3 regions of the Pantoea sp. R13S299 genome follow, and region 1 is predicted to be linked to each of the others. Evidence: predicted binding sites of a transcription regulator. Region 1 holds the regulator's gene; each other region holds the start of a gene.
The links. The regulator CRP, encoded in region 1, controls carbon source genes, mostly activating them, when cyclic AMP is high. The targets are predictions, from matches to a motif close to ATGTGANNNNNNTCACAT.
Positions count from the first base shown of each region.

Region 2: ACN1CO_RS13215 (iron-containing alcohol dehydrogenase) is a predicted target of CRP. The motif match lies at 2,699-2,716, and genes of this name have one in related genera.
Region 3: ACN1CO_RS09475 (YfcZ/YiiS family protein) is a predicted target of CRP. The motif match lies at 1,601-1,618, and genes of this name have one in related genera.

Region 1 is NZ_JBLYEF010000005.1:214,216-218,443, reverse strand. Features, by position in the region: gene ACN1CO_RS20115 (phosphoribulokinase) at 29-898, shown strand; gene ACN1CO_RS20110 (OsmC family protein) at 1,238-1,642, opposite strand; gene crp (cAMP-activated global transcriptional regulator CRP) at 1,946-2,578, shown strand; gene ACN1CO_RS20100 (YccS/YhfK family putative transporter) at 2,636-4,228, shown strand, end outside.
Region 2 is NZ_JBLYEF010000002.1:498,775-503,002, forward strand. Features, by position in the region: gene ACN1CO_RS13205 (sodium:solute symporter family protein) at 1-464, opposite strand, end outside; gene ACN1CO_RS13210 (dihydrodipicolinate synthase family protein) at 544-1,428, opposite strand; gene ACN1CO_RS13215 (iron-containing alcohol dehydrogenase) at 1,440-2,588, opposite strand; gene dtnK (D-threonate kinase) at 2,776-4,035, shown strand; gene ACN1CO_RS13225 (D-threonate 4-phosphate dehydrogenase) at 4,028-4,228, shown strand, end outside.
Region 3 is NZ_JBLYEF010000001.1:1,991,761-1,995,988, forward strand. Features, by position in the region: gene fadI (acetyl-CoA C-acyltransferase FadI) at 1-1,054, opposite strand, end outside; gene ACN1CO_RS09475 (YfcZ/YiiS family protein) at 1,212-1,508, opposite strand; gene fadL (long-chain fatty acid transporter FadL) at 1,867-3,150, shown strand; gene mlaA (phospholipid-binding lipoprotein MlaA) at 3,237-4,001, opposite strand; gene ccmI (c-type cytochrome biogenesis protein CcmI) at 4,152-4,228, opposite strand, start outside.

The DNA.
Region 1 (4,228 bases):
ATCGCCCGACCTCACAGGGAGCTTTTCTATGTCTGCACGTCATCCCATTATCGCGGTGACCGGTTCCAGCGGCGCAGGGACCACCACTACCAGCCTCGCGTTTCGCAAAATCTTTCAGCAGCTCGATCTTCATGCGGCCGAGCTGGAAGGTGACAGCTTTCACCGCTTTACCCGCCCTGAAATGGATATGGCGATTCGTAAAGCGCGCGATTTAGGGCGTCATGTCAGCTACTTCGGTCCGGAAGCTAATGACTTTGGCCTGCTGGAACAGAGCTTTAAAGAGTATGGTCAAAGCGGACAGGGGCAATCGCGTAAATATCTGCACACCTACGATGAAGCAGTACCGTGGAATCAGGTGCCCGGCACCTTTACGCCATGGCAGCCGCTGCCGCAGAACACCGACATTCTTTTCTATGAAGGACTGCACGGTGGCGTGGTAACAGCACAACACAACGTGGCGGAACAGGTCGATCTGCTGGTGGGCGTGGTGCCGATTGTTAACCTGGAGTGGATTCAGAAGCTGGTGCGCGACACTGGCGAGCGCGGTCATTCACGTGAAGCGGTGATGGATTCCGTGGTGCGCTCAATGGAGGATTACATCAACTTCATCACGCCGCAGTTCTCACGCACCCACCTCAACTTTCAGCGCGTCCCGACCGTCGATACCTCAAACCCGTTCGCGGCCCGCGCCATTCCGTCACTGGATGAGAGCTTTGTGGTGATTCACTTTCAGGCGCTGGAAGATATCGACTTCCCCTACCTGCTGGCGATGCTGCAGGGATCATTTATCTCGCACATCAATACGCTGGTCGTGCCCGGCGGCAAAATGGGTCTGGCGATGGAGTTGATCATGGGCCCGCTGGTGAAACGGCTGATGGAAGGTAAACGGATAGAGTAAGAGTTCAAAAGGGCCTTTCCAGACTAATGCCAATGCTGGATAAGTCTAACAGCAGCGAAAAAACTTAACACGCAGGGAACCGGGTCACAAGAGGAAAGCGTCCCGCGCCAGGGACAAAAACGCCGGGAGCGTTTTTGAACAACGCAACGCGTTGGCCCGGCAACGGGCGCACCTCAGGGATGAGGTGCGTAATCGCGCGGGCCGAGCGGCCAGGGATTGGCTCAAGCGACTTTCCGATCTGACCCGGTTCCCCTGCGCCAGCAAAGTCTCAAAGCGAATTCCCCATCCAGGCACGGCCTCACACCGGACTACCAGCAACTTTGAAAAAAACTGCGACTGTTACAGCTCAACCACTTCATAGCTATGCGTCATCGTCACACCTTTACCCAGCATGATGGCCACCGAGCAATATTTTTCTGCAGAAAGATCCACCGCGCGTGAGACCGCTTTATCCTGGAGCGCTTTACCACTCACGATAAAATGCAGGTTGATGTGCGTAAAGATTCTCGGCGCCTCTTCACGACGTTCTGAGGTCAGTTTTACTTCACAATCAGCCACATCGTTGCGGCCTTTTTGCAGAATTGAAACCACATCAATCGCGCTGCATCCGCCAGCCGCCATCAGCACCATCTCCATTGGGCTGGGCGCTTTATCACCTGAATTGCCATCCATCAGTATCTGATGGCCGGATGAGGATTCTCCGAGGAATGTCAGCCCTTCTACCCACTTCACTCTTGCCTGCATGATTTTTGCTCCGGAATACGCTGTTTTGCCGCCAGACTACGCTTTCACCTGGTAAACAGCAATCCAGAGAAATCCGCCTGTAGCTGAAGCGAGACAACAGAAGACAGTCGGCAAAAGCTGTGCTACAAACAGTGCTGAAAATATTTTTCGTCACCCGATGGCGAAGCCGGGAAGAATGATGCGCACTGCGCCTGATGCGGCCCGAATAATTTCCTGAAAGGGAAACGCTTGAAGCTTTCACCGCCTGACAGGGAAAACTGCCCCCTGTATTTTGGGCACGATTACAACAGAGGATAATAGCGAATGGTTCTCGGCAAACCGCAAACAGACCCTACACTCGAATGGTTCCTGTCCCATTGCCATATTCACAAGTATCCATCCAAAAGTACGCTTATTCACCAAGGTGAAAAAGCAGAAACGCTTTACTACATCGTTAAAGGTTCCGTCGCGGTTCTGATTAAAGATGAAGAAGGCAAAGAGATGATTCTTTCCTACCTGAATCAGGGCGATTTCATTGGTGAGCTTGGCCTCTTCGAAGAAGGCCAGGAGCGCAGCGCCTGGGTACGTGCGAAAAGCGCGTGCGAAGTGGCGGAAATTTCTTACAAGAAATTCCGTCAGCTGATCCAGGTTAACCCCGACATCCTGATGCGACTCTCAGCACAGATGGCGAGTCGCCTGCAGGTCACGTCTGAAAAAGTGGGTAACCTCGCTTTCCTCGACGTCACCGGACGCATTGCACAGACCCTGCTCAACCTGGCGAAGCAGCCAGATGCCATGACGCATCCCGACGGCATGCAAATTAAAATCACTCGTCAGGAAATTGGCCAGATTGTTGGTTGTTCACGCGAAACCGTGGGCCGTATTTTGAAGATGCTGGAAGATCAGAACCTGATCTCCGCACACGGCAAAACCATCGTCGTTTACGGCACCCGCTAATTCCTGTCACCCACGGCGTGATGGCAACATCACGCCGTTATTGTTTGTGTTGGGCCGATGTGGCGTCGAATCATTTACCATCCTGAAGTTAACTATGCCTTGAGGCAAACGCTGGTCCTCTGTCTGCCAGTGGCGCTGGGCTGGCTGGCTGGCGACCTGCAAAAAGGTCTGCTGTTCTCGTTAGTGCCCGCCTGCTGCAACATTTCCGGTCTGGATACCCCGCACAAACGCTTCTTCAAACGTCTGATTGTTGGCGGCAGCCTGTTTGCCCTCGGCAGCTTTCTGATTCAGTGGCTCACCCTGCATGCGATTCCACTGCCGCTGATCCTCTTCGCTATGCCCCTGCTGCTCGGCGTCACCGGTGAAATCAGCCCGCTGCATGGCCGCCTGCTGCCCGGCACCCTTATCGCCGCCATCTTCACCCTCAGCCTGATTGGCCGCATGCCCATCTACGTCACCCCGCTGCTCTATATCGGCGGCACGCTCTGGTATGGGGTCTTCAACTGGTTCTGGTTCTGGCTGTGGAAAGAGCAGCCGATGCGCGAAAGCCTCAGCCTGATCTACCGCGAGCTGGCTAACTACTGCGACGCCAAATATACCCTGCTCACGCAGCTCACCGATCCGGAAAAGGCGCTGCCGCCGCTGCTGGCACGTCAGCAGAAAGTGGTCGATTTGATCAACACCTGTTATCAGCAGATGCACATGCTGTCGGCAAGCCGCGATCACAGCCATAAACGGCTGACGCGCGCCTTTCAGGTGGCACTGGATCTGCAGGAGCATATCTCAGTCAGCCTGCATCGGCCGGAAGAGGTGCAAAAACTGGTCGAGCAGAGCCATGCCGAAGCGGTCATTCGCTGGAATGCCAAAACCATCTCGGCCCGGCTGCGTGTGCTGGCGGATAACATCCTTTATCACCAGCTACCCGATCGCTTTGCAATGGATAAACAGCTCGGTGCGCTGGAAAAGATCGCCCATCAGCATCCCGACAATCCGGTAGGTAACTTCTGCCTTTACCACTTCAATCGCATTGCGCGGGTCCTGCGCACCCAGAAACCGTTGTATCAACGCGATCTGATGGCGGACCGCCAGCGCCGTCTGCCGCTGTTACCGGCGCTGCGCAGTTATCTCTCATTCCGCTCGTCGGCACTGCGCACTGCCGGCCGCTTTGCAGTCATGCTGATGCTGGGAAGCGCGCTGGCGCTGTTCTTCAACATCCCCAAACCCTACTGGATCCTGATGACCATCATGTTCGTCAGCCAGAACGGTTACAGCGCTACCCGTGTCCGCATCCAGCATAGGGCGCTGGGCACCTTTGCCGGTCTGGTCATCGCGGCCGCGACGCTGCGCCTGGCGGTGCCGGAGTCGCTGGTGCTGATGATCATGCTGGCGATAACCTTTATCAGCTATCGCTTTACCCGCCAGTTCTATGGCTGGTCGATGATTGGCTTTACGGTCACGGCGGTTTACTCGCTGCAACTGCTGTCGCTGAATGGCGCGCAGTTCCTGCTGCCGCGACTGATGGATACGCTGATGGGCTGTCTGATCGCCTTTGGCGGGATGCTGTGGCTATGGCCGCAGTGGCAGAGCGGCTTACTGCGGCAAAACGCCCATGACGCGCTGGAAACCTATCAGGATGCGCTGCGGCTGTTG
Region 2 (4,228 bases), on a different contig from region 1:
AGGTCGATCTTCAGCACGGTGGAGATCGCCGCCGCGCCGCTGATGTAGTTACCGACGTTCACCAGCAGCAGCGCATAAATCATGATCAGCGAGATAATGTTCTTAGTTGAACTGCCATATTTCTCGGCGATAGCACCAGAGATCGTGATCTTCCCGGTGTTATAGATGCGTTTGACCAGGATCAGGCCAAACAGCGGGAAACCAATCGCGGCACCGATGACTGACCACGACGCGGCGAAGCCATCTTCAAAGGCCGCCTGCGCGGTGCCGATAGTTGATTTTGCCCCGATATATTCAGACATCAGCATAATGCCGACGATAAATGCGGGCATGGCGCGGGAGCCTTCCATAAAGTCGCCGCTGGTTTTACTGCGCAGCCGCCAGGTCAGCCAGGTGGTGAACAGGATATAGGCGACCACCATGCCGACGATCAGTAAGGTGCTCTCAGTTGAGAATGCTTTCATCGTAACCTCGATTGTTCTGGCAGATGGCGACCATCAGGTTCGTTCTCATCTGACCGGTAGGGTGCAAAGGCGATGGACGTTATTGCAGATAGTGATTCACGATTTGACGGATCTGCTGCTGCTCTTCGCCGCTGAACTGCACCGCATAGCGGCTTTCACCCACCTCAAAGCCCTGCAGGCTGACCGCTTTTTTCACGGCGGCGGGAGAGAAACCGATGCTGTACAGCGCGGTGCGCAGGCCGGTGACGTTCTCCTGAGCCTGATGCGAACCGGCAATGTCTCCGGCACTGAAGCGCGCCCAGATGGCGTTAATCGCCTCCGGTGCCACGTTTGCCAGCCCGGAAATGGAGGCGGAGCAGCCATCGACGAATCCCTGATGAATCAGCGAGTCGGGGCCGTTCAGCACATCAAAGCCGTCGCAGTCGGCGGTGGCCTGCAGAAAACCACTCAGACTTTCATAGCTGCCTGCTGAATCTTTAATGCCGATGATATTCGGGTGCGCGGCCAGCGTACGGACGGTCTCTGGCTGCAACACATTGCCCGTACGCGCCGGGATGTTGTAGAGGAACAGCGGCACCGACAGCGCGTCAGCCACGCGCTGATAGTGGTCAATCAGCTCCTGCTGTTTCAGCGGAACGAACCACGGCGTGATCGCTGAGACGGCATCCACGCCAAGGCGGGCGATCTGTTTGCCGAGCCGGATCGTTTCACGGGTCGAAATCTCCCCGATATGCGCGACCACCGGTGCCCGGCCGTTGACTTCATCGACGCAGGTAGCAGTGACCGCGATCTTCTCCTGCTCGTTCAGCACAAAGAATTCGCCGTTGGTGCCGCCACAGAAGATGCCGTTTCCGGCATCGATCTGGCGTCTGACCTGCTCACGTTGCCTCATCGGATCAAAGGCACCTTCGCGGTCAAAGGTGGTGACGATGGCGGTCAGTACGCCGTTTATTTTCTTATTCATGACAATCCTCATTACGCCTGGCAGGAAGGAAACAGCGTCAGGTAGATGGCGCGTACATCGTCGGCGGTGACCGCCATTGGCACGTTTTTCATCAGACGCTGAACGTCGAGTGCGGCTTCCACTAACCAGGGAAGCTGATCCGGGCCGATGCCCAGCGCTTCCAGGCTGGCAGGCAGCTGAAGTCGCGCCACCAGCGCGGTGAAATAGTCGACCAGCGCGTGAGATTTCTCTTCATCGCTCAGACGAAGGTTGGCATCGGGCAGCAGGTCATAGGCCTGAGCAAATTTGCTCACGGCGGCCGGACGGACAAAGCGCATGCAGGGTGCCAGCAGAATGGCGTTGGCGACGCCGTGTGGAAGGTGATATTTGCCGCCGAGCGGATAAGAGAGGGCATGCACCAGATGCGTACCGGCATGGGCAATCGACGCGCCGCCATAGTAAGAGGCCCAGAGCATCTCCAGCCGCGCCTGTAAATTCCCGGGTTCGCGCAGCGTGGTTTCGAGATGAGCGAACAGCTTCTTCATCCCAATCAGCGCATAGTTGTCGCTGACCGGGTTAGCCACGTTGGCGGTGAAGCACTCAATCAGATGGCAAAGTGCATCAATGCCGGTTGAAGAGGCGATGTGCGGCGGCATGCTGGTGGTGAGTTCCGGCACCAGCGCCACCACATCGGGCAGCATCACCGGTGAAATAATGCCGACTTTGGTCTCTTTTTCCGGGATCGCCAGAATCGCATTGGGCGTCGCTTCCGAGCCGGTGCCGGCAGTGGTGGGGATTAGCATTGAGCGGGTGCGGCGCGCTGGTTTTTCGCCAGCCAGCAGGGCGTCCAGCGTCGGTGCCCCATCGATGCACAACACTGAGAGCAGCTTCGCCACATCCAGCACGCTGCCACCGCCGATACCAATCACCATGTCGACCTGGCCCCGTGAGAGCGTCGCGATAATCGCGGCGACATCATGCTGGCTCGGCTCAGGCGGAACGCTGTTAACCACGCTGATGCCCGGAATCTGATCCCGCAACTGACCCATCAGCGCCTGCACCGCCGGAATCGCCTCAATGTTCCGGTCAGTTACCACCACCGCTGTCGATACTCCCTCCAGCAGATAGCGCATGTCATTCAGCGCCTGATATCCGCTGATCACCGTGCTGTTAATGTTCATTTCATACCCTTATTTCTGTCATGTCTGAGTAAATGATTAATCTTGCTCAGTGCAATGCGATGTCAGTCACCCTCTGTGGCTAATTTTATAAGGCATATCGATTTCGATTAATTTGAACTTGCTCACATATAATCAATCATGATTGAATATAATCAAGTGCAGCAGCAATAGCCTGACAGGAGTGAGGATGGGCTCATCAATATGGAAAACCCCGGTGCTGGTCATCGCCGATGACTTCACCGGTGCCAACGATGCAGGAAGCGGACTGGCTCAGGCCGGAGCCCGCGTGCATGTGCTGTTCGGCACCGCGACATCGCTGCCAGACGAGGCGGCGGATGTGCTGGTGATCAGCACCGACAGCCGTGCCGTCAGCGCCAGTCAGGCGGCAGAGCGCGTCACTCAGGTGGTACAGCATTACGCGAAACAGCTTCAGCAGGGCTGGTTGTTAAAAAAAATCGACTCCACGCTGCGTGGTAACGTCGGCGCTGAAACGGTGGCTGCGCTGCGCGCCAGCGGCAAAAAAATGGCACTGGTGGCTCCGGCCGTACCACGACTGGGCCGCACCACACGCGACGGTAATGTGTGGGTCAATCAGCGTTTACTGACCGACACCGAATTTGTCAGCGATCCTAAAACCCCGATCCTCTGTGCCCGCATTCTCGATCAGATGCAGATCGACGGCACGGAGATCGATCTCGCGACGCTGCGCAGCGATCGCCTTGATGCGGTATTAGCGACGGCGCAGGGCGTCGTGGTGGTAGATGCTGAAACACAGGCTGACCTGGCGCGGCTGATATCCGCTGCGTCGCGGCTGAGCGAGACGCCTCTGCTGGTGGGCGCTGCCGGATTAAGCGATGCGCTGGGCGCTGCGCTCTCTGTTCGTCCTTCGCGGCCCGTGCTGGCGGTGGTGGGATCGATGAGCCGTCAGGCAGAGCAGCAGATTGCCGCTTTGCGTCATCAGCACGCCGTTGAGCTAGTCGATGTCGATATCCGTCAGTTGTTTCAGCAGCCCGCCTGGCCTGAGCGGGATCGCTGGGTCGAACAGGCGGCCACCGCACTGCGTGCCGGTCGTCATACGCTGATCCGCACCTGTCAGCATGCATCCCAGCGACACGCAATCGAGCATCTCTGCCAGCAGCACCGCGTGACGCGCCAGCAACTGGGTGAGGCGATCTGCGCGTTGCTGGGCGAAATGACCTTTAGCCTGTGCCGGGCGCAGCTGCCGCACGCGCTCTATTTGTCGGGAGGCGACGTGGCGATTGCCGTCGCCCAGGCACTCGGCGCCAGCGGCTTTAAAATTCAGGGTCTGGTGGCGGGCTGTGTACCGCACGGGGTTCTGCTTAACAGTGAATTTACTCTGCCGGTGATGACCAAAGCGGGTGGCTTTGGTGATGAAAATACCCTGGTAGCAGCCATTGGTTTTATTGAGGAGAAGTCGAGTGAGTAAAATTATTGCGATCACCATGGGCGATCCGGCGGGCATCAGCCCGGAAATCATTATCAAATCACTCACTGAAGGTGAGCTGAATGGCATTCCTGCCGTGGTGATTGGCTGTGCCAGTACGCTGCGCCGCATTATGGCGATGAACATTACGCCACAGGCCGAGTTGCGGGTGCTGGACCGGGTGCAGGATGCGCGG
Region 3 (4,228 bases), on a different contig from region 1:
TCAGCGTCTGGGCAGCAAAGGCTTCATGCATATCGATCAGCGTCAGATCCGCCAGAGAAATGCCAGCGCGATCCAGGGCCAGCGGTGACGCATACGCCGGACCCAGCAGCATGTCCTGCTGCACGCCGATGGCGGTAAAGGCGTAGCTGCGCAGATAGCCCAGCGGGCTGATGCCCAGTTCGCGGGCGCGGCCTTCTCGCATCAGAATCACGGCGGCCGCACCATCGGTGAGTGGCGTGCTATTGGCCGCGGTGACGCTGCCGTGCTGGCGATCAAATGCCGGACGCAGTCGGGCATAATCCTCCGCTTTTGCGTTCATGCGGACGTTATTGTCCTGATCGATGGCGGTTTTCCACGGCGGCACAAAGGCGGCCATCACTTCCTGATTCAATACGCCGGATTGCCAGGCTCTGGCGGCATGCTGATGGGAGCGCAGCGCCAGCGCATCCTGTGCCTCACGGGTGATGCCATGGCTTTTCGCCATCTGCTCTGCCGTATCGCCCATACGCAGGCCGGTTGAATACTCCGCCACCGCGGGCGGCACCGGCAGCAGATCGCGCGGACGCAGCCGTCGCAGGATTTGCAGCTTCTGCCCGAAACTGCGGGCTTTGTTGAGATCCACCAGCGCGCGGGCCAGCGTTTTACTGACGCCGATAGGCAGCACCGAAGAGGAGTCTGCGCCTCCGGCAATGCCCGCAGAGATGGTGCCTGCCATCAGGCTTTCTGCCACATTCGCGACGGCCTGAAAACTGGTGGCGCAGGCACGGCTGACGCTGTAGGCATCGGTATTCACACTCAGCCCGCTGCTTAATACAATTTCACGCGCAATGTTCGGCGCTTCCGGCATCTGTACAACCTGACCAAAGACCAGTTGCTCGATCACCTCAGCCGGCAGTTCACTGCGCGCCATTAATTCGCTGACCACCATGCGTCCCAGCTCAATGGCGGGAATGCCATGAAAGCCGGTCGCCTGGCGCAGGAAAGGGGTGCGTAATCCGTGGGTTATTGCGATGCGTTCACCATCACGCGTCAGCAGCGGCTGCGCTTTGCTCATTGTTCTCACCTGTGGCTGGGACTGTGGCATCATTGCCTGAAGAGGTCTGACCTGATCAGTGTTAACCACAAGCGGGTGAGCCGCCAATATCGGAAAGGAAAAAGTGCGAAGGGAAACACGAAAATGAAAAACGCCGCATTAATGCGGCGTCTGGGACTTAACGCAAACCGAGCTGAAAAATCATTGTTTCAGCCTGGCAGCTGAAGGTGAAATCGATATCCAGCTGCACACCCTGATTTACTTCGCTGAAGCGCGATTCAATCACACAGGGCTCCGATTCAACCTCGCGGGCACGCTGGGTGAGTTGCGCTAATTTCGCCTCTGCATCGGCACGCTGAGCAAACCACTCTGACCAGCTGGCAGTGCAATCGGTGTTATCCATTACTGTGCCCACATCGACACAACAACAGGCTGCGGTTTCGGTCGCACTGCATTTTTTAATGGCATCAGTCATTTCATTCTCCTGACCAGCAATCTGGCCGGTTGCGCGATTTTATCGCCGAAATTTTACCTGCTCGCTGAAAGTTGCGCTATGCGCATGGCTCTAAGTGACGAATATCACAATAAAAATTGATCCAGAACAAACTGGAATCGGTATGCTGTGCAGAATCGGGGCTGTTTTGTTAAGCAGATCGAATTTTAAGCGATCAAACCTGAAATATTTTAAAAACAATATTGCAACATGCACACAGGTCGGACCTATACTCTCCGCACTGGTCTGATATGTGCGTTTTACATCAGTCCCTACAATCCGCCGTCCTTTGTTACGCGACGTTATAGCGTTAAATAATAATTCACATGAGGTTGTGGTCATGAACCATAAAAACCTGTTTGCAAAGTCAGCCGTGGCGGCTGCAGTGGCGCTTGTCTCTTCACACGTTTACGCAGCTGGGTTTCAGTTAAATGAGTTTTCTACGATTGGTTTAGGTCGCGCATATTCAGGCGAAGGGGCAATGGGTGATACGGCGGCATCCGCCAGCCGTAACCCGGCGACGATGGCGTTAATGGATCGCCCGGAATTTTCTATCGGTGCTGTTTATATTGCGCCGGATGTAAACATCAGTGGTCGCAGTCCCAGCGGACGCAGCCTGGATGCCGATAATATTGCGCCGAATCAGTGGGTACCCAATATTCATTACGTCCAGCCCATCAATGATCAGTGGTGGATTGGCGCGTCTGCAACGTCCAATTATGGCTTAGCAACAGAGTTTAATAATGGCTACACGGCTGGCGGTTACGGCGGTAAGACCGACCTGATGACCGGCAATTTAAATCTCAGCACCGCTTACCGCTTAAATGAACATTTTAGCGTGGGTGTCGGATTTGATGCAGTTTATGCCAAAGCTAAAATTGAACGCTATGCCGGTGAATCTGGCGCAAGGCTGGGCGTTCCGGCTGATACGCAGGTTGCCCATCTGAAAGGTGATGAGTGGGGCTACGGCTGGAATGCCGGTGTCCTGTATGAAGTGGATGAGAATAACCGCTTTGGCTTTACCTATCGTTCGGAAGTGAAAGTCGACTTTGATGGCGATTACAAAAGCAGCCTCTCTTCACGGCTGAATGCGGTGAATAACCCTGAAGTGTCGGGTGTCCCTTATGGTACTAACGGCACCACCGTTCCGGGCGCGTTAACCCTGAATCTGCCCGAGATGTGGGAAGTGTCAGGCTGGCATAAAGTGGCACCACAGTGGGCGGTTCACTACAGCATGGCGTACACCAGCTGGAGTCAGTTCCAGGAGCTGAAAGCCACCGGTTCTAACGGCCAGACGTTGTTCTACAAAGATGAGAGTTTCCACGATGCCTATCGCATTGCACTGGGTACGACTTATTCTTACGACAAGAACTGGACTTTCCGTACCGGTATTGCGTTTGATGATAGCCCGGTTCCGGCGGATAAGCGTTCTATCTCTATCCCGGACCAGGATCGTTTATGGCTGAGTGCCGGTACGTCTTATGCCTTTAATGATGATGCTTCGGTCGATGTGGGTGTCTCATATATGCATGGACAGAAAGTGACGGTGAAAGAAGGTCCTTACACCTTTACCTCTGAAGGTAAGGCCTGGCTTTACGGCGCGAACTTTAACTACAAGTTCTGATTGGCGGGCACGATCAAAAAGGGCGACTCTGGTGAGTCGCCCTTTTTTGTGGCTGCGGATCGCTGGCTGGCTCAGTGAGGATGCGCTTACTGCGCGTCGATATCCTTCAGGTCATCCTGAATCGCAGCGGCGTTAGGATTATCTTCCGGCTTGAGCTTACCGCCGCGCGCCAGGAAGTCATGACGCTGGAAGTAGGCGTTACGGATAAAGGCATACGGATCGCTCTGCTGTTTCAGGATCGCATCTGAATCCAGTAGCTGCGCGCGGGTCTCGATCCCTTCAAGCGTCCACTTACCGATCGACATCGGCCAGGTCAGCCAGCCGAGAATCGGATAGAGCGTATCGACGTAGTCACCGCCATCCTGACGAACCGTGAAACTGCCGTAAGCAGGCAGTTCAACGTAAGGACCGTAGCCGACGCCGTAATGACCCAGCGTGGTACCGAAACGGTGCGGCTCTTCACGCGCCAGCTCCGGGTTCGCTTTACCGGCAACGTCGATGAAACCACCCAGGCCCAGCACGCTGTTCAGGAAGAAACGGGTGAAGTGAATACCCGCATCACGTCCGTCACCCACCAGGATGGCGTTGACCATGCTGGCAGGCTCTTCCAGGTTGCCGAGGAAGTTGCTCAAACCGGTACGTGCCGGGACCGGCACATAATCGCGCCAGGCGACAGCGACCGGACGCAACACATACGGATCCAGCACGTTGTAGTTAAAGTTAAACATCGTGCGGTTAAAGCCTTCGAACGGATCGCTGCGCTGAGCAGGATCGCTATTCGCCGGCTTTGAACTGGCACAACCCACCAGAAGGACGCTGGCCACAGCCAGGCTGGTCAGGCGATAATTCATTCCAATCTCCCTGTGCGGATGAAAAAGGTCTACCCATCGTTCAGGTCACAGCCCGGTGTCGAATCGGCTTACCCGATGAGCATAGCTGACTTTGTGCCAGAGGCAGCAGGCAATGGCACGCATCATTATTAACGTTATCAATTTTTACGATCAGGGAAGCTGCTTATTGATCTCTACCGCGATCGGCTGATGCCCATCCCAGGACGTCACCGCGCTCAGACCCAGCC